DNA from 4 places in the Nocardioides panaciterrulae genome. Region 2 is predicted to be linked to each of the others. Evidence: riboswitches for the same ligand, from Rfam matches in the RefSeq annotation. Region 2 holds a riboswitch; each other region holds the start of a gene.
What was found. Region 2 has a riboswitch for cyclic di-AMP ahead of BJZ21_RS15405 (transglycosylase family protein). Riboswitches for the same ligand answer to the same signal wherever they lie in the genome.
Positions count from the first base shown of each region.

Region 1: another riboswitch for cyclic di-AMP. It lies ahead of BJZ21_RS12005 (C40 family peptidase); the one in region 2 lies ahead of BJZ21_RS15405 (transglycosylase family protein).
Region 3: another riboswitch for cyclic di-AMP. It lies ahead of BJZ21_RS20635 (C40 family peptidase); the one in region 2 lies ahead of BJZ21_RS15405 (transglycosylase family protein).
Region 4: another riboswitch for cyclic di-AMP. It lies ahead of BJZ21_RS19435 (C40 family peptidase); the one in region 2 lies ahead of BJZ21_RS15405 (transglycosylase family protein).

Region 1 covers NZ_JACCBG010000001.1:2,531,878-2,536,767, forward strand. Annotated here, with positions in the region: gene BJZ21_RS12000 (hypothetical protein) at 1-963, opposite strand, end outside; gene BJZ21_RS12005 (C40 family peptidase) at 1,001-1,984, opposite strand; cyclic di-AMP (ydaO/yuaA leader) riboswitch at 2,046-2,194, opposite strand; gene BJZ21_RS12010 (hypothetical protein) at 2,354-2,560, opposite strand; gene BJZ21_RS21770 (NYN domain-containing protein) at 2,652-3,956, opposite strand; gene BJZ21_RS12020 (DEDD exonuclease domain-containing protein) at 4,062-4,890, shown strand, end outside.
Region 2 covers NZ_JACCBG010000001.1:3,238,164-3,243,053, forward strand. Annotated here, with positions in the region: gene idi (isopentenyl-diphosphate Delta-isomerase) at 1-266, shown strand, start outside; gene BJZ21_RS15395 (UbiA family prenyltransferase) at 263-1,051, shown strand; gene BJZ21_RS15400 (hypothetical protein) at 1,226-1,705, shown strand; gene BJZ21_RS15405 (transglycosylase family protein) at 1,921-2,259, opposite strand; cyclic di-AMP (ydaO/yuaA leader) riboswitch at 2,262-2,415, opposite strand; gene BJZ21_RS15410 (alpha/beta fold hydrolase) at 2,654-3,448, shown strand; gene BJZ21_RS15415 (phosphatase PAP2 family protein) at 3,496-4,092, opposite strand; gene BJZ21_RS15420 (TetR/AcrR family transcriptional regulator C-terminal domain-containing protein) at 4,258-4,890, shown strand, end outside.
Region 3 covers NZ_JACCBG010000001.1:2,955,924-2,960,813, forward strand. Annotated here, with positions in the region: gene BJZ21_RS14085 (TetR/AcrR family transcriptional regulator) at 1-504, shown strand, start outside; gene BJZ21_RS14090 (DUF3048 domain-containing protein) at 541-1,560, opposite strand; gene BJZ21_RS20635 (C40 family peptidase) at 1,686-2,264, opposite strand; cyclic di-AMP (ydaO/yuaA leader) riboswitch at 2,283-2,425, opposite strand; gene BJZ21_RS14100 (IS110 family RNA-guided transposase) at 2,753-3,811, shown strand; gene BJZ21_RS14105 (SDR family NAD(P)-dependent oxidoreductase) at 4,106-4,873, opposite strand.
Region 4 covers NZ_JACCBG010000001.1:4,076,801-4,081,690, forward strand. Annotated here, with positions in the region: gene pcaH (protocatechuate 3,4-dioxygenase subunit beta) at 1-321, opposite strand, end outside; gene BJZ21_RS19430 (IclR family transcriptional regulator domain-containing protein) at 392-1,138, shown strand; gene BJZ21_RS19435 (C40 family peptidase) at 1,172-1,693, opposite strand; cyclic di-AMP (ydaO/yuaA leader) riboswitch at 1,695-1,848, opposite strand; gene BJZ21_RS19440 (response regulator) at 2,025-2,723, opposite strand; gene BJZ21_RS19445 (hypothetical protein) at 2,756-3,121, opposite strand; gene BJZ21_RS19450 (response regulator) at 3,259-3,717, shown strand; gene BJZ21_RS19455 (sensor histidine kinase) at 3,755-4,890, shown strand, end outside.

The sequences.
Region 1 (4,890 bases), 710 kb from region 2:
TGGGCCGTGGCGGCGCACCTGGCGGATGATGCCACCGGCGGTGGTCCGCAGCGGCAGGTCGACGTCGCGCAGCGCGACGTAGTCGGCGAACCCCTCGACCAGCCAGAGCGGCATGGCGCTGGTGGCGGCGCCGGTGGCCACGTGCACGGCCTCGTGGCTCATCACCACCTGGGCCCCCTGCGGCCGCAGCTCACCGAACACCGCCGGGTTCACGAAGACGTGGACGGGGGCGTCGGTCCGGGTCGAGCCGTCGACCGTGGCGGTGACGGCGGCGATGTTGGCGTACTGCCCGGGGTCCGCGTCGAGCGTGCGGTCCAGCGCCTGCGCGGAGGCCGGCACCTCGACCACGAGCCCGGACCGCCACCGGGGCAGCACGCGGCGCACGACCGTGAGCGCGGTGCGGGCCCGGCGGGCGTAGGCGTCGGCCTCGCCGGCGGGACCGGCCACGAGCACGAGGGTGGCCGGGCTGCGGCGCACCTGGACGGGGCCGCTGAGCCACAGCGGCGTGCGGTGGTCGCCGCCACCGACGCCGGCGATCGTCACCTCCGGTCCGTGCGCCACGAACCGCACGGTGGTCTCCGCGTGCGCGGGCGTGCGATCGAATCCGGCGAACCGCCAGGTGGCCGCCACCGAGGCCGACCAGCCGCCGCCCGGGGCGACGCCGCCCTCCTCGTCGACGTAGCGCAGCGTGAAGTCCTCGACGTGCAGCCGGCGGGCGTTGGCGACGACGCCGCCCAGCAGCCGGGCGGCGGCCTGGTCGCCCGTCGGGGCGAGCGCGCGCGCCGCCGCGGGGTGCCCGCGGTCCACTGCTCGCTCCAGCCGGTGGAGGGCGTCCGCGGCGGCCGCCGGCTGCGCCCGGGCCGCCTCGTGCCGGCTCGGTTGCGCCACGTAGGGCTGCCGGTCGAGCACGGCCCAGGCCACCAGGCCGACCACGACCAGCACGGACAGCGAAAGGCCGGCCACCCACCAGCGTGGGCGACCGGCCTTCGCGCGAGCGGGATCAGCCAGGACGGACCGCACCGACGTACGGCATGGAGTGCAGGCTGGTCACCTTCACACCGACGCTGGGGTTCTCGGCGTTCACGATCATGCCGTTGCCGATGTACATGCCGACGTGGCTGATCGGCTGGTAGTAGAAGACCAGGTCGCCCGGCTGCAGCTCGCTCTCCGAGACATGCGGGCCCGAGCTGTACTGGGCGCTGGAGGAGTGCGGCAGCGAGACGCCGGCCTGCGCCCACGCCACCATGGTCAGGCCCGAGCAGTCCCAGGCGCTCGGCCCGGCGGCGCCGTAGACGTAGGCCTCACCGACCTGCGCCATCGCGAAGCTGACCGCGGCACCCGCCCGTCCGGAGGCGGGGACGGAGGTCGTGGCGACCGGGGTGCGCACGGTGCTGCTGCGGGAGACCATCCGCTCGCGCTGCTGGGCCTTGAGCTTGCCGAGCAGCGAACGCGCCTCGGCGAGCTTCTCGTCGACGGTCGACTTCTCCTGGGCGAGCTGGTGCTCGACGTCGGCGAGCTGCGCGGCCCGCTTCTGCGTCGCGGAGCTGCGGATCTGCAGGGCCCTCACCTGCGTCGAGTAGTCCTCGAAGAGCTGGCCCTGCAGGTCGTTGAACGCCGACATGGTCGAGAGCTGGGCCAGGAACTGGCTCGGGTCCTTGGAGACGACGACCTGGCCGACCGCGCCGATGCTCTGGCCCTCGTACTGGCGTACGACGGAGTCCTGGACCTGCTGCTGGACGGCCGAGAGCCGATCGTCCTGGCGCTTCTGGTCGGACTTCAGCGAGGCCAGGTCCTTGCGGATGTCCTGCAGCTGGAGCTTGGCGTCGTTGTACCGCTCCGAGGCCTGCTCGGCCTGGTGGTAGAGGGTGTCGACCCGGGCCTGGACGTTGTCGATGCTGGGCTTGTTGGGCTGCGCCTGGGCAGAGGTGGCGGGGATGATCCCCACGACCGCGGCGAGGGCCAGTCCGGACAGCGCGGCGCCCACGGGGCGTGCGGTGATTCGCTTCCGACCGTTCATGTGAGCGGGCGGTCTCCCTTGCGTGTCGTACGCCTACCGGGTGAGCTGACGGGTTCGGGCACGACTCGCCCTACACCCGCTCCTCGACGGCCCCCGTGCCATCGCCTTGCGGGTGATTCACCCCAGGTGGGTTGGTTCCCCGGCTCCCGGGCCTCCGAGCAGGTCCGGGACTAAGCGCGGCGCCCGCGCGGATCCGGTCTGATCCACGTTCACGGGCACCTGAGCGCCACAGATTAGTGGTCCGGACACCCCTGCAACAAACCGCCCCCTGCATGTCGGGGACTTTTCCCGTCACTCCGAGACCTCCGACCCCACAGGTCACACAGACCACGTCTGTCACGCGGACTCGATGTGGGTCCCGTCCAGGGGCTGGACCATCCGCAGCGGCGGCACGAGCCCGGAGCCGGCCAGCACGTCGAGGGCCCGGCGCTCGTCGTCGTCGAAGGTCAGCTCGGGCGGGGGCCCGAGCAGCACGGTCACCACGCAGTCGTGGCAGGCCAGCCCGCGCACGGCGCAGCTGTCGCAGTCGATTCTCGTCGTCATGTCCGGGACCCTCGCAGCGACCACCGACACCCCGGGGCCGACAGGGCGCCGTACGGCGTGTCGCGAGCACCGGACCGGCCCGGATCGGGGCTCAGCTGAGCAGCTCGACCAGCGCGCCCGACGCGAAGGGCCGGGCCCCGGCCCGGGCCACGTCCGAGGCCACCTGCTGGTCGCTGCTGACGACCACGACCACCCGGCCCGCCGGCTCCGCGGCGACGAGGTCACGGATCACGTCGTCGGCGATCACCCCCTCCGGGCTGAAGACGACCTTCACGCCGCGCGGGGCCGGCGCGGCGGTGCGTGCCGTGGCGGCGGCCGCGTCGAACACCACCGTGGTCTCCACGCCCAGCCGGGCGACGAGCGGCGCGAGGCCGGCCACCAGGCGGCCGCGCTGGGCCTCGAGCGGGGCGGTCGGCCAGGCGGTCTTGCTCACGTTGTAGCCGTCGACGACCAGGCGGGCCCGCGGGAGCGCCAGGACCCGCTCCAGCCTGGAGGAGTTGGCCGAGGGCGCCGACACGGACCCACCCGCCCGCTCGCCGGCCGCGCGGGCCAGCCCCGCCTCGAGGCGGTCGCCCGGCGCGCCGTCGACGCTCGGCAGCGCGAGCTCGCGCCGCAGCCCCGAGGCGGCGTCGATGACCGTGTCCAGCAACAGCCGCGCCCGCAGCGTCACCTCGTCGCGCTCGGACCTCGCGGCGCGCCTGCCGGCGACGACCTCGGCCTCGAGCTGGTCGATCCGCTCGCGCAGCCGCCGCAGCTCCTTGTCCTGCACGGCCGCCTGGGCGGCGGCCCGGGTCCGGGCCTGCTCGGCCTCGTGCTCGTAGCCGGCGGCGGCCTCCCGCGTGGCCCGCTCGGCGGCGCGGGACTCGCCCAGCTTGCGGCGCAGCGAGGCGTTCTCGGCCTTGTACTCCTCGACCTGGGCCCGGCTGCGCTGGCGCAGGTCGCGCAGCGCCTGCTCGGCCTCGGCGAGCCGGTCCCGCAGCCGGACCGCCTCCCCGGTGTCCCTCGAGGCAGCCTCGTGGCGCGTGCGGATCTCCTCGGTGCGGGCCGCGACCAGCTGCTCCCACCCCTCCGGACGGACCAGCCACGCGAGCGCCGCCACCTCGGCCGGGTCGCCCTCGGCGTCCCCGGCGACCAGCGCGGCGGCCTCGTGGGACGACCGGGCCGCGACCTGGGTGCCGATCCGCTCGCGCAGGTCCTCGTCGCCGTCGAGGGCGTCGGTGATCGCGGTGGCGCCGAGCCGGGTCCGGCGCTGCGGCGCGAAGCCCGCCACCCGGCGCAGCGCCGGCGGGAGCCGGACGACCTGGGGCAGCACCTCGGCCGTCAGCGCCACGACCCGCACGCGCACGGCGTCGGGCAGCTCGCCGAGGGCGAGCGGGGGCTGGGACACGGCGGTCACGAGGGCTCCATGGGTCGGGTGCGGCACGGGTGTTCGTGCTCTCACTTGCACCCTAGTCCGCGCGGCACACCCGGGTTGTCGGCGCTCGGCTCTAGCGTCACGGGCATGAGCAGCGCCGTTCAGGGTGCGCCCTCGCAGTGGGAGGCGCAACGCAGTTTCGACGAGTTGGGGCGCCCGCTGCGGGAGACGACGTTCTGCGTCGTGGACCTCGAGACGACCGGCGGCTCGGCCCAGGCCGGGTCGATGATCACCGAGATCGGTGCGGTCAAGGTGCGGGGCGGCGAGGTCCTCGGCGAGTTCCAGACCCTGGTGAACCCGCACACCGAGATCCCGGCCTTCATCGCCGTGCTCACCGGCATCAGCAACACGATGGTGGCCGACGCACCCTCGATCGAGACCGCGCTGCCCGCGCTGCTCGAGTTCGCGGCCGGCTGCGTGCTGGTCGCGCACAACGCGCCGTTCGACGTGGGCTTCCTCAAGCACTTCGCCGAGCAGCAGGGACGCCCCTGGCCGCGCTTCGAGGTGCTCGACACCGCCCGGCTGGCGCGCCGCGTGATCACCCGCGACGACGCGCCCAACTGCAAGCTCTCCTCGCTCGCCCGGGTCTTCAACGCCTCGACCACGCCCAACCACCGGGCGCTCTCCGACGCCAGGGCGACCGTGGACGTCCTGCACGGGCTGATGGAGCGGCTCGGCGCGCTCGGCGTGCACACCCTCGAGGAGCTGCAGACCTTCTCCTCCCGGGTCACCACCGCGCAGCGTCGCAAGCGTCACCTGGCCGAGGGGCTCCCCCACGCGCCGGGCGTCTACCTCTTCCGCGACGACCGGTCGCGGGTGCTCTACGTCGGCACCTCCCGTGACCTGCGCACCCGGGTCCGGTCCTACTTCACCGCCTCGGAGACCCGCTCGCGGATGGGCGAGATGGTCGGCCTGG
Region 2 (4,890 bases):
GCGCGGTGATGGCCAACGGCGTGGTCGAGAACGAGATGTGCCCGGTGCTGGTCGCGACCACCGCCGACCCGCTCGCCCCCGACCCCGAGGAGGTCGCCGAGGCTCGCTGGACCGACTGGGGCGCCTTCCGCGCGGGCGTCCTGGACGGCAGCCGCGAGGTCAGCCCGTGGTGCCGCGACCAGGTGCGGCAGCTGCCCGCGGACCCGCTGGCGGCCGGCGCCCAGCCGGTCTCGGCGCTGCCGCCGGCGCTGCGGGACCTGCGGTGACCGCGCTGCTCCGGGCCGCGCACGCCGGCCCGGCGCTGGCGGTGGTGCTGCTGGCCGGGCTGCTGGCCGTGGCCGACGGCCTGGGCCCCGCCCGGATCGCGCTCGTGGTCGCGGCGGTGCTCGCCGGCCAGCTCTCGATCGGCTGGTCCAACGACCTCATCGACGAGGCCCGGGACCGGGCGGTGGCGCGCACCGACAAGCCGCTGGCGGCCGGTGAGGTCTCGACCCGGACGGTGCGGGTCGCCTGCGCGGTCGCGGTGGTCGCGGTCGTGCCGCTCTCGCTGGCCTGCGGGTGGGCGGCCGGGCTGGTGCACCTGGTCTGCGTCGGCTCGGGCTGGCTCTACAACGCCGGGCTCAAGGCCACGGCGTGGTCGTGGGCGCCGTACGCCGTCGCCTTCGGCGCCCTGGTCGTCTTCGTCTCGCTCGCCGACGCCCCGCCGGCGCTGCCGCCGTGGTGGATGCCGCTGGCCGGGGCGCTGCTGGGCGTGGGCGCGCACCTGCTCAACGTGCTCCCCGACCTCGACGACGACGCAGCCACCGGAGTTCGCGGGCTGCCGCACCGGATCGGCGCGCGGCGGTTGCCCGCCGTCGCCACCGGGGTGCTCGTCGCCGGCACGATCGTGGTCGCGCTCGGGGCCGGCCTCGGCCGGCCCTCGTCGCTCGTCGCGCTGGCCGTGGTCGCGGCGCTCGCCGTGCTGGCGCTGACCCGGGGCGGGCGCGGCCCGTTCCTCGCCGCGATCGGCATCGCGCTCACCGACGTGGTGCTGCTGCTGGCCGCCGGGTGAGCGGGGCCGCGCGGCGGAATCGGTGGCTCACCCACCGCCGGGCCGCCCCGCCCGTGCCGACCGGGCGGACCGGCCTCTCGCGCCGCGCACGCCTCACCCGCCCGGGGTGAGGCGCGGCCGGCGTACGTCGGGCACCGTGGAGCGGTCCGCACCGACCCGACGGAGGGCTGCGCCGTGACCACGAAGAGCGACTTCGACCCCGAGGAGTGGGCGCGCATCGTCCGCGCCCCGATGGTGGCCGGGCTGGCGATCACGCTGGCCGACCCCGGCGGCCCGATCGAGGCCGCCAAGGAGACGATGGCGACGATGCACAGCGCCACCAGCCCGCCGAGCCGCGAGCAATTGCTCTCCGAGGTCGCGCTCGACGTGCAGGAGATGGTGCAGCACAAGCAGAACCCGCTGAAGGGCTACCGGCCGACCGGGGACCAGCCGACCGGTGACCTGGTGCTCGCCGAGCTGCGGGAGGTGCACGACATCGTCGCGGCCAAGGCCTCGCCCGAGGAGTCCGCGGCGTTCGGCGAGTGGCTGGTCGGCGCCGCTCGGGCGGCCGCCGAGGCGGCGCGCGAGGGCGGCTTCCTCGGCTTCCACGCGGTGCGGGTCAGCGAGCGCGAGCAGGCGATGATCGACCGGGTCCGGGAGACCGTGGCGGCCTGACCGGCAGCGCCGTCCGGGTCGGGCCGACCAGGTCCCGAGCCGAGCCGCCCGCCGGGCCGCCCGGCGGGCCGGATGGTCCGACGAGCGTCGGGGCGCGGGGGCCCGGTGCCACGGGTCCCCGCGCCCCGACGCGGCTCGGCGGCGCGGCTCGGCGGCGCGGGTCGGCGGGGCGGTCGAGGAGCGCCCGGCCGGCACCCGTCCGGCCGGCCGTCAGGTCAGCGGACGCCGGCCCGGCGGGAGCAGACCGGCCAGGCGCCCCAGCCCTGCCCGCGCCGGATCCGCTCGGCGACCCGGATCTGCTCGGCCTTGGTGGCCTGGCTCGGCAGCGCGGCGTACCGCCTCCCGCCGTACCCGGCCCAGGTGCTGCGGCTGATCTGCAGGCCGCCGTAGTAGCCGTTGCCGGTGTTGATGTGCCAGTTGCCGCTGGACTCGCACTGGGCGATGCGGTTCCAGGTGGCGGTGCTGGACGCGTGCGCCGGCGTCTCGACGACGGCGACGGTGGTCAGGGCCGCGAAGGCGGCGACGATCATGGACATGAGCATGCGAAAGCGCATCGGGAAACCCTCCACACGCCTTCGGGGTTAGCTGTCGGGTTCGGGCTGAGGTGTGCCCGGCCGTCCGGTCCGGAGATCGGACGGCTTCACCCCGAGGGCCGCGCGGTGCGCGACTCGAAGGTGGGTTCCCCGCTCCTGTCCCGGTGTTCAGGGGACCTCCCGGCCGGACAGGACTCGGCGTGACCGGGAGGGCATCCCGGTTGACGGGACACTGCAACCTAGAAAGATCCGCACCGCCAGCCAAGGCCGCTTCCCCCAGATGGGGCAAGCCCGCGGGACAAAGGTCCCGAGAATGGGGTAAGGCGGAGGGGACGGTGACCGCCGGCTCGCGCCTCGGCCCGCAGAGCGTCCGGCCCGCACACCGTCCGGCCCCTGCGTCTGGCACAGTCGCTCCGTGCAGACCGGACGGACCACGACGTACGACGGGGCGGAGCTCGCCTGGCAGCTCCTCGGCCCGGACACCGCGCCGCCACTGCTCCTGCTGCCCGGCCAGGCGAACTCCCACCGCTGGTGGGACGGGCTGCGCGCGGCCTTCGCCGACGCGTTCCGCACCGTCACCTTCGACTACCGCGGCACCGGGGACACCCGGGCGGACGAGACGGACGCGGCGTCGTGGACGACCTCGTCGTTCGCCGCGGACGCGGTCGCGGTGCTGGACGACCTCGGCTACGACGACGTCCTGGTCTACGGCACTTCGATGGGCGGCCGGGTGGCGCAGCGGCTGGTCGTCGAGCACCCGGCCCGGGTCCGGCGGCTGGTGCTCGCCTGCACCTCCCCCGGCGGCCCGGAGGCGGTCGAGCGCAGCGTGGAGGTGCGGCTCTCGCTGAGCCGGCGCGACCCGGACGCGGTGCGCCGGGCGCTCCTGGAGCTCATGTACACCCCGGCGTGGCTGGCCACGCACGACGGCTCGACGCTGCTCGGCGACCCGACGATGTCGGCCGCCGCCCGCCGGGGCCACCTGCGCGCCAGCGCCCGGCACGACGCCTGGGACCGGCTCCCGGAGGTCGGCGTACCGGTCCTGGTGACCCACGGCGACGCGGACCTGATGGCGCCGGTGCGCAACGCCGAGCTGCTCGCCGCCCGCGTGCCCGGCGCCGAGCTGCAGCTGGTGGCCGGTGGCCGGCACGGCTTCTTCGAGGAGTTCGCCGACCAGGTGGTGCCGCGGGTGCGCGGCTTCCTCGGCGCCTGACGGCGCAGGGCGCCCTGGGCAGCGGGGCGGCGGGCGGCGCCCCGGGGTCAGGGAGTCGGCCGGGCCGCCAGCAGCGGTCGCAGCGGGGTCCGCTCCAGGCGCACCACCAGTGCGCGCAGGACCGGCAGCAGCAGCCGGTGCCCGACCAGCACCACGACGGCGCCGACGAGCAGGCCGGCGACCACGTCGAGAGGGAAGTGCGCGCCGACGTAGACCCGGGCGAAGGCCATCAGCAGGGCGGCGGCGAGGGCCACCAGCCCGAGCCGCCGGCTCACCAGCCACACCCCGGCGGCCACCGCGCCGGCCATCACCGAGTGGTCGCTGGGGAAGGAGAAGTCGTGGCTGCGGGGCACCAGGACGAGGACGTGCGGGAGCACGGCGTACGGCCGGGCCTCGTGCACCAGCCGGCCGAGCGGCTGGTTGACCGCGATCGCCAGCAGCATGCCCAGCGGCGCCCAGAGCGCGGACGCCATCGTGACCGGGCCGCGGCCCCGGGCGAACCACCAGCCCGCCAGCAGCAGCACCGCGAACAGGACCACGCCGTACATCGCGTAGCCCCGCAGCACGCCGTGCAGCGCCGGGGTGTCGGCGCTCAGGTCGTTGACCGCCAGGAACCCCTGACGCTGGATGCCGTCCCAGGACATGCCGCCACCTCTCGTCTGCGTTGAACCGCCACAGTGCGCCGACCGGGATGAAGGAACGATGAGGACTGGTCTGCACCGGTCCGGAAGTCGCTGGCGGAAACGTTTTCGTACGCCGTAAATTCCCGACTCCGCGACCACACAGGCCGACGACGGGAGGGATGGGCAGTGCCGAAGCGCACCGGGCTGACCACGGACGCCGTCGCGCGCGCCGGCCTCGCCCTGCTCGACGCCGAGGGGGTCGAGGGCGTCACGATGCGCCGGGTCGCGGCGGAGCTGCGGGTCTCGGCGATGACCCTCTACACCTACGTCGAGGGCCACGAGGCGCTGCTCGACGAGGTGGTGCAGCTCGTGTACGCCGAGATCCCGCCGCCCGACCCGGCCGCCGAGCCCCGGACGGCCCTGCGCGAGCTGATGCGCGCCTCCCGGCGGGTGCTGCTGAGCCACCCGTACGCCGTGCCTCTGATCGCCCTGCACCCCCCGCGCACGCCCGCGGCGCTGGCCTACCTCGAGGGCGGCTACCGGGCGCTGCGGGAGGCCGGCATCCCGCCGCTGGAGGTCGCCCGGTCCTACCGGGCGCTGACCGCCTACTCGATCGGCACCGCGCTGGTCGAGCTCAGCCGCTACTTCCCCCGCCACCCGATCACCGCCGCGACCGAGCCGGACCTCGCCGCCCTGGCCGACCGCTATCCGCACGTCGCCGAGGTCGGGCCGCTGCTGGCCGGCCTCGACGACGTCGCGGAGTTCGACTACGGCCTCGACCTCACCCTCGACGGCTTCCTCGACCGGCACCGTCCGGGC
Region 3 (4,890 bases), 280 kb from region 2:
GTGACCAAGGGCGCGCTCTACCACCACTTCAGCGGCAAGCAGGCGCTGTTCGAGGCCGTCTTCGAGCGCACCGAGGCCGACGCGTCCCGCACCATCCAGGAGTCGCTGCGCGGCCACCGGGACCCGTGGGAGAAGGCGCGCGCCGGGCTGCGGGCCTTCCTCGGCGTCGTGCAGGAGCCGCGCTACCGCCGGATCGTGATCCAGGAGGGGCCCTCGGTGCTCGGCTACGAGCGCTACCGCGAGCAGGAGGAGCGCTCGACCTTCGCCAACGTCCTCGACATCGTCGAGGGAGTCCTGAGCGCGAGCACCTGGGACCTCGACGACGCGATGGTGCAGACCTTCGCCCGGATCTTCTTCGGGGCGATGTCCTCGGCGGGCGAGTCGGTCTCCAGCGCCGACGACCCCGTGGCCGCGGCCGCGCGGGTCGAGACCGCGATCGGGGTGATCCTCGCCGGGTTCCGCGAGCTGGTGGACCACGGCGCCGCGCTGCCCACCAGCCCCTGACCACGGGGTCCCTACGACGGGGTCACGGCAACGGGGTCACTTCTTGAAGGTGACGTTCCCGCCCTGCGCGGGGACCAGCTCGATCCAGGTGTGCCCGGCCGGGACGGTGAGCTTGCCGCCCTTGGTCGAGAGCTGCAGCGGGCTGTCCAGCTTGTCCTTCGACCAGGTGCCGCGAACCATCCGGCCGCCGTGGAAGAGCATCGCGGCGCCCTTGCCGACGAGCTTGGTCTCGGGGACGTGGTTGCCGGCCGGGTCGAGGTAGCCCGCGTCGCCCTCCTGGACCCGCAGCACCAGCACGGTGTCGGCCGGGAACTCGTCGCCGTCCGCGGCGTAGGTGTTCTCGTTGATGTAGCCGCCTCCGCGGTAGACCCAGTCGGTGGTGTGCCCGCCGGAGAACTGCGCGGCCATGGTCTTGGCGGCGACGCCCTTGGGCAGGTCCTTCTCGTCGCCCCAGGGCAGGTAGTCGGCGGGCCGCTTGTCGCCCTGCTTGATCGTGGAGGCGACCTCGCTCAGGTTCGCGAAGAGGTTGTACGGCGCTGGCCGGCTGTTGTCACGCGCGAACCCCTTGGTGCCCTCGCCGAAGAAGCGGATGCCCGCGTTCTTGATCAGCGCGATCGTCCGCGGCGCGGCGCCACTGGTGACGACGTCGGCGTCCACCGGAGAGACGATGCCGACGTCGCTGGCGCGCATCGAACGGACCGGCCCCACGGTGCCGGGGATCTGCGAGTAGTAGAACGCCGCCAGCCGGGTCAGGCCGCCCTCGACGAGCTCCTCGACGACCATGTCGGCCTTGCCGAGGCCGATCTGCGGGGCGCTGGACGCGGTGTTGTCCATCTTCGCCACCAGCACCGGGTGGTCCTGCGAGGCGCTCTGGTCGCCGGAGACCGGCAACCCGGTCAGCGGCCAGGTGGCGTCCAGCGTGGCGCCGCCGGCGACCTTCTGCGCGGCGGGCGAGGAGCTCTCGGAGGACGGGCTCCCGTCGTCACCGCCTCCACAGCCGGCGAGCAGCAGGCTCGCGCTGACCAGGACGGCGAGGGGCAGGGGGGCACGGCGCACGGGGCGAGCTCCGTTTCGTGTGAGTGATCCAGTCGACTTCCAGTCTGCCGCGCGGGCGCGCCCCCCGGAGGAGGCGCGCCCGCGGCGGACGGCAGACCGGCTGGAAGGTAGCAGCCGCTCCCGGCTCAGCGGCCCCGCAGGGTGCCCGCGAACCAGCTGTTGGTCCAGGGGACGGCCCGCTGCACGCGCTCGCCGGGGCGCGGCGCTTGCAGCATCACGGCGTGCCCGTTCGCCCAGTGCAGGAAGATCGCGACGTGGTAGACGCCACTTCCGTTGCTGAAGAACAAGAAGTCCCCGCTCTTCATCTGGCTGCGCGGGATGTGCCGCGCGACGCCGGACTGCTCGGCCGCGGTCCGCGGCACGGAGAGGCCGGCGTGGCGGTAGCTGTAGTAGACCAGCCCGGAGCAGTCGAAGGCGTGCGGGCCGGCGGCGCCCCACTTGTACGGCGCACCCACGTGCTGCAGCGCGATGTTGCGGGCGTGCAGGATCTTGGTGGGCTGGCCGGCGGCGTGGTGCGACGCGTGCTGGCTGTGGTGATGCGCGTGATGCGCGTGGTGGTGGCCATGGTGGCGGTGGTGGTGGCCGTGGTGGTGGCTCGCTGCGTTGGCCGCGGGGGCGGTGGCTGCGTCGGTGGTGACCGCGGCGGTGAGCACGCTGGCGAGGATGGCGGGCAGCGCGAGGAGGGCGCGCAGGCGTACGGACATGGTCGGGCCTTTCCCACGCCTGTGAGGTGAGCTGTCGGGTTGGAGGTGGAAAGGTCCTCCGCCGGGCCTGCCCGAGAAAGTCGGCGCCGGCTTCACCCCGAGCCGCACCTGGGTGCGGCATCGAACTGTGGGTCCCCCACTCCTGCCCTGGTGCGATCAGGGGGTCGAGGGCCGGGCGGGCAGGACTCGGCGTACCCGGCCTCGGTCGCGAATGGCGACGAGGCAAACTAGGCAGAAGCGGAGCCGCGGGAAAAGCGCCGCTCCCCCGTCTGGGGGACGAAAGTCCCGATCAGGGGGACTTCCGTCCCCCACATGGGGGTCGGACGGGGGCCGACCGGGTGGTCAGACGCTATGACGTGACCGCCTCGGGGTGAGGGGGTTGCAGGCCGGGGCCTCTCACATGCATGTACGTGGGTTGTCGGGCAGGAGCGGCCTGCTCGACCTATCCACAGGCATAGGAGGCCCCGGTGTTCACTGAGCGTACGAGTGTGGGACTGGATGTGCACGCCCGATCAATCTCTGCTGCGGCGATCGACACCACGACCGGAGAGTTCTTCAAGGAGCGGCTGGTCCCGTCCAACGAGGTCGTCATTGACTGGCTGCGGGGACTGCCGGGTCCGGTGGCGGTGGCCTACGAGGCCGGTCCAACTGGTTTCGGATTGGTCCGTGCCCTAGACGCAGTTGGGATCCGCTGCCAGGTCGCGGCGCCCTCGAAGCTGAACCGACCCGCCGGTGAGCGGGTCAAGACCGATGCCCGCGACGCGGTGCTGCTGGCGCGGTTGCTGCGCAACGATGACCTGACCCCGATCCGGATCCCGACCGTGACCGAGGAGGCCGCCCGCGATCTGGTCCGGGCCCGCGAGGATGTCCGTGGCGACCTGATGCGGGCCCGGCACCGGGTCTCGAAGCTGCTCCTGCGACACGGTCACGTCTACTACGGCGGCGCGGCCTGGACCGGCAAACACCACGCCTGGCTGCACCGGATCCGGTTCGACCTGGCCGGCACTCAGGCCGCCTACGAAGCCGAGCTCGAAGCCGTCGAGTTCGCCCTGACTCGCCGCGACCGGCTCGACAAGGCGATCGCCGCGATGGCCGCTGACAGTGAGTTCGCCGCGGTGACCAGACGTCTGTGCTGCCTGCGCGGGATCTCGACCCTGACCGGGTTCGCGCTCGCTGTCGAGCTCGGCGACTGGCACCGGTTCACCGGCTCGAGCATCGGCACCTATCTCGGGCTCGTGCCCTCCGAGCAGTCCTCGGGCGGCTCACGCCGACTTGGTGCGATCACCAAGACCGGCAACAGCCACGCCCGGCGACTCCTGATCGAAGCAGCCTGGCACCACAAGCCCCGCTATGTCGTCGGCGCCGTCCTACGCTCGCGCTGGGAGCAGGCCCCCGAAGCCGCCCGGATCCGCGCCCACACCGGCAACCAACGCCTCCACGACCGGTGGACCGGCTACGCCCGCCGCCACAAGAAGCACACCGTCGCCAACACCGCCATCGCTCGCGAGCTCGCTGGCTGGTGTTGGTCTTTGGCCACCTTGGACTAGGCCCGACCCCCCATGACCTTGGCCGGTCGACGAACCTGACGAAGCAGCGCGAGGAGACCACCCGCGATTCGGCTGTGAGCCACGAGCCACGCTCGTGACGCTCGACCTCAGACCCGCGGAACGCTCCTGCCGAACATCGTCCTGCGGTAACCAACCCGCGCATATCAGCATTGACCGCGCGTCGTACACGAACACGCTGCGACAGGTGACCTGACCGGACCAAGACGAGGCGCCGCCGACACAACCAGTGCCGAACGGCGCCTCACCATGCCCTTGACAGCCAGGGCCTACATATCAGCCGAGCTTGGCGCCGCCGTCCACGTAGAGCGTCTGGCCGGTGATGTAGGAGGCCTCGTCGCTGCACAGGAACGCCGCGGCGGCGGCGATGTCCTCAGGTGCGCCGACCCGCTTGACCGGGTTCGCCTCGGCGTTGAGGCGGCGGAACTCCTCGACGTCCATCTTCAGCCGGGCGGCGGTGGCGTCGGTCATCTCGGTGGCGATGAAGCCGGGGGCGATCGCGTTGGCGTTGATGCCGAACGGGCCGAGCTCGAGGCCCAGGGTGCGGGTGAAGCCCTGGATCCCCATCTTGGCGGCCGAGTAGTTGGCCTGACCGCGGTTGCCGAGCGCGGAGACGCTGGAGAGGTTGAGGATCTTGCCGTACTTCTGCGCCACGAAGACCTTCTGCGCCGCCCGGGTCATCAGGAAGGCGCCCCGCAGGTGCACGTTCATGACCAGGTCCCAGTCCTCCTCGGTCATCTTGAACAGCAGGTTGTCGCGGGTGATGCCGGCGTTGTTGACCAGCACGTGCAGGCCGCCGAGCTCCTCGACCACGCGCGCCACGGCGGCGTCCGCGGAGCCGGCGTCGCTGACGTCACAGCCGACGCCGACGGCCTTCGCACCCTCGACCAGCGGCAGCCGCCCGGCGGCCTCGGCCGCGGCGGACTCGTCGAGGTCGATGACGGCGACCGAGGCACCCTCCTCGGCGAACCGGCTGGCGGTCCCGAACCCGATGCCGCGGGCGGCTCCGGTGACCAGTGCGACACGTCCGTCGTAACGACCCATGGGTGCTCCTCGTCCGG
Region 4 (4,890 bases), 840 kb from region 2:
GGTCACGACCATCCGCTCGCCGACCGGCTCGCCGCGGCGCTGGATCGTCAGGTCGGCCTCGAGCGGGTCGACGTCGGCCTGGCCGAAGACCGGCGACCACAGCTCGATGCCCTCGGGGTCGGCGTGGTGGAGGTCCTTGGTCGGGTGGCGCAGCACGCTGGAGCGGTACGGCGGGTAGTCGAGCCGCGGCTGGGTCTCGACGCCGTCCGTCGGCCCGCCGTCGCGCCCGCCCTCGTAGGCCTTGGCGATCTGCTGGATCTCCTCGGTGACCTCGGCCTGGGTCGTGGCGGCCGCGTCGGAGGAGGCACGGTTGTCGGTCACGTCGCAGACCGTACGGGTCGCAAGGCCCGGCAACCGAGCCCCAAGTTCCGTCCAGTGGAAGACTGGGCGGGTGGCCGGCAACAGTGGCAGTCCCGGCGCCAGCGTGACCTCGCGGGCGCTGGCGCTGCTCGGCGCCTTCGACGAGCGGCATCGCCGGCTCACGCTCAGCCAGCTGGCCGGTCGGGCCGGGCTGCCGGTCGCGACCGCGCATCGGCTGGTCGCCGAGCTGGTCGCCTGGGGGGCGCTGGCGCGGACCGGCTCCGGGGAGTACGTCGTGGGCCGGCGGCTGTGGGACCTCGGGCTGCTGGCGCCGGTGCAGACCGGCCTGCGCCAGGTGGCCTCGCCGTTCCTCCACGACCTCTACGGCACCACCCTGGCCACCGTGCACCTGGCCGTGCGGGACCGGGTCGAGGTGCTCTACCTGGACCGGCTGTCCGGCCACGCCTCGGTGCCGGTGGTGAGCCGGATCGGCTCGCGGCTGCCGCTGCACGCGACCGGCGTCGGCAAGGTGCTGCTCGCCCACGCCCCGGCGCCGGTGCAGGAGCAGGCGCTGGCCCGGCTGACCCGGGTCACGCCGTACACCGTGACCCAGCCCGGGCTCCTGCGCCGCCAGCTGGCCCGGGTGCTGCGCGAGGGCTATGCCACCACGGTGGAGGAGATGAGCCTGGGCGCCTGCTCGGTCGCGGTGCCGATCCGGCAGGACGAGGAGGTGGTCGCCGCGCTCGGGATCGTGGTGCCCAGCCTGAAGAAGGACCGGCCCCGGCTGGTCGCCGCGCTGCAGGTGGCCGCCCAGGGCGTCGGCCGCAGCCTGGGTTGACGGACTGCGGCCGACGCCGGGCGTCGCTCCCGCTCAGCGCGGCACGGCGCCCGCGAACCAGTGGCTGGTCCAGATCCTCTCGCGGCGCACCCGGGCCCCCGAGTACGGCGCGTGCAGCACGTACTTCGCGCCGTGACGGCGTCCCGCGAAGACACCGACGTGGTAGACGCCGTGGCTGTTCCTGAAGAAGACCAGGTCGCCGCGACGGGCCTTGCTCTTCTTGATGTGGTGGGCCCACCTGGCCTGCGCCGAGGAGGTCCGCGGGATGTGCTTGAAGCCCGCCTTGCGGAAGCTGAAGTAGGTCAGCCCGGAGCAGTCGAAGCGGCTCGGGCCGGCGGCGCCGTACTTGTAGGGGTCACCCTTCTGGCGGACCGCGACGCGGGTGGCGTGGCCGACCCGGTGCGCGATCGTGCGGTGGTGGTGACTGGTGGCAGCGTGCGCGTCGGTGGTCATCGGAGCCGTGGCGAGGACACCCATGGCGAGGGCGCCGCTGGTCAGGGCCCGGGCTCCCCAGCGTGCGGAGGCGCGCAGCAGCGTCGGCATGGAGTTGGACATGCGGTTCTCCCTTCCCACGCCTGTGAGGTGAGCTGTCGGGTTCGGGCGAGGAAGGTGCCCGGCCACGGGTCGGTGGCTTCACCCCGAGCGGTCGGGGACCGCGTGGAACGCTGGTTCCCCCACTCCTGCCCGTGTGTCGACGGCGACCACAGGGTCACCGCACGGACCGGCGCCACGGGCGGGCAGGACTCGGCGTACCCGGGGCCGGCTGTTCACTTGCAAACCCGCAGACGATAGGCAGGGGATCGCCGGGATCGCCAAATGCGCGGGCGCCCCGGGGGCCGTGACGGTCGACACGCTCGCCTCCGCCGGGCCTCGCCCCGAGGCCGGGTCAGCGGTCCGGCAGCAGCCCCTCGCGCACGGCGATCGAGAGCGCCTCGAGCTTGGAGTGCGCGCCGAGCTTGGCCGAGAGGTTCGCGACGTGGTTGCGCACCGTGTGCACGCTGACCACCAGCTGCTCGGCGATCGCGGCGTTGGTCAGCCCGCCGGCCACCAGCCCCAGCACCTCGCGTTCGCGGCCGGTGAGCGCCTCGTGGGGCGGCCGGCCGTCGCGCTGCAGCCGGGGCAGCAGCCGGGCCAGCAGCTCCGGGGAGATCACCGCCTCTCCGGAGGCCGCGGCACGCACCGCGGCGGTCACCTCGGCCAGGCTGCGGGTCTTGGACAGGAAGCCGGCCGCGCCGGCCTCGATCGCGGCCACCAGCACGTGGTCGGCCGAGCTGGCGGTGAGCACCACGACCCGCAGCCCGCTGCGCAGCGCGAGCAGCTCCCCGATCGCGGCGACCCCGTCCCCGTCCGGCAGCCGGTGGTCGAGCAGCACCACGTCGGGAGCGGCGGTGCGGATCAGTGCCCGCGCCCGCTCCAGCGTGGCCGCGACGCCCACGCTGAGCAGGTCGGGCTCCTGGTCCAGCACCGCGGCCAGGCTGCTGGCCAGCACGTCGTGGTCGTCGACGACCAGCACCCGGATCGGCGCGGCGGCGGGCCCACCGCCGTCGACCGCGTCACCCACGGCACCGTTCACGGGGCCGCTCACGGGGTCGCTCGTCGGGTGGGTCACGGGGTCGCTCACCAGCGGTCCGCGCCGAGCTCGCGGTCTACGACGGCCGGCGCCGGACGGTTGACCAGCACGTCGTGCACGGCCGTGCGCGACTCACTGCTGCCGGTGAGCACCAGGGCGCCGCGGGCGGCGTTGGACTCGCGGTCCAGGGCGGCCCGCATGGCCGCGTCGTCCGCCCAGAACACCGTCGCGTGGATCGAGCCGTCCTCGCGGTCCACCAGGACCGTGCACCCGCGGAACCCCGGCAGGCACTCGATCGAGGGCAGCAGCGCGTCGAGCATCTCGTCCAGCGACTCCCGCGTGGGGTGGCTCTCGGGCGTGAAGGTCCAGGTCCGCGCCACCAGCGACGCCGCCGGATCGTCGTGCCCCGTCACGCGTGCTCCCCCTCACCGGCGGCCGCCTGCTCGACCGCTGCTAGTGCGAAGGTACTAGACGGACTGGTGCGCGCGGCCGCTCCCGTCCCGTCCGGTCCCGGTGATGATGGCGGGGACGGAGAAGGGGGGCAGGCCCCATGCGCGCGATCCGCGTCGTCGTCGCCGACGACGACCCCGTCTTCACCGACGCCCTGGTCGACGTGCTCGCGGCCGATCCCCGGTTCGACGTCGTCGGCGCGGCCGGCACCGGCGCGCAGCTGCTCGCCCTGGTCGCCGAGACGGCGCCGGACCTGGCCCTGGTCGACGTCCGGATGCCCGGCGGCGGCCCCACGGCCGTCCGGGCGCTCACCACCGGGGACGGTCACCGTCCGCTGGTGGTCGCCGTCTCGGCCCAGCACGGCACCACGGCGATCCTCGCCATGCTGCGCGCCGGCGCGGTCGGCTTCCTCGCCAAGGGCAGCCTCGGCGACCGGCTGCCCGACCTGGTCGCCCGCGCCGCGGCCGGCGAGGTGGTGCTCGCCGCCCCCGGCGCGACCGAGGCGCTGCGCCGGCTGGTGGCGTTGTCGCCCCTCGCCCCCGCGCCCGTCGTACTGTGAGCAGCGTCCGGGGACCCAGGAACCACGGGAGCGACCGATGTCCGCCGCGCTGCCACGCCAGGTGCCGCCCGAGGCGATGCGCGCGCTGCTCGACGGGGCACCCGACGCGGTCCTCGGCGTCGACGAGGCCGGCCTCGTCGACTACGCCAATGCCAGCGCCCTCCGGCTGCTGGGTCGCCGCGCGGATGAGCTGGTCGGCCTCCCCCTGGACACGCTGCTGGCCGACGAGGCCGGCGTCCCGCTCGGGACCGCCGGGCTGGAGGCGGCCACCACGGCCGGCCGGCCCGGCAGCCCGGCCGGGACCGCCGCGGCCACGCTCCGGCGCGGCGCGGAGGTCGTGCACGTGGAGGTCCGGCTGACCCTCCTGGCGACCACCACCGGCCCGTGGTGGCTGGTCTCGGCCACCGACGTCACCGAGCGGGTCCGCGGTGAGCAGCGGGTCCGGGCCGCCAACCGCGCCTACCTCGCCCTGGCGCGGGTCAACGAGGCGATCATCCGGGCCCCCGACGTGGCGGACCTGTTCCCGGAGGTGTGCCGCACCGCGGTCGAGGAGAGCGGCTTCCTCGGCGCCTGGATCGCCTGCCGGGGCAAGGGCTGGACCGTGCGCACCCTGGCCCGCGCCGGCGCGATCGACGAGTACGTCGAGGGCCTGCAGGTCACCACCGACCCCGACCAGCCGACCGGCCAGGGGCCCACGGCCCTGGCGCTGCGCGAAGGCGTGACCTCGTTCCACGACGACTACCTGCACGACCCGCAGCTGGCCCCCTGGCACCGGCACGCCGCCCGGTTCGGCGTCCGCGGGCTGGCCACGCTGCCGCTGCGCCGCGACGGGCGCACGATGGCGGCGTTCACGCTCTGGTCGGCGCACCCGCAGGTCTTCGACGACCGGATGCGCGCGCTGCTCGTGCAGGTCGCCGACAACGTCTCCTACGCCCTCGAGGTGCTCGACGCCCGGACCCGGCTCGTGCGCTCGGCGCTGCAGCGCAGCCAGCTCCTGCAGCGGCTGGTGGTCGCCCAGGAGGAGGAGCGGGCCCGGATCGCGGCCGACGTGCACGACGACTCCGTCCAGTCGCTGGCCGCGATGGACCTCCGGCTCGGGCTGCTGCTGCGCCGGGTGCGCCAGGACGCACCCGACCTCGAGCCCACCGTCACCCAGCTGCAGGCGCTGAACGC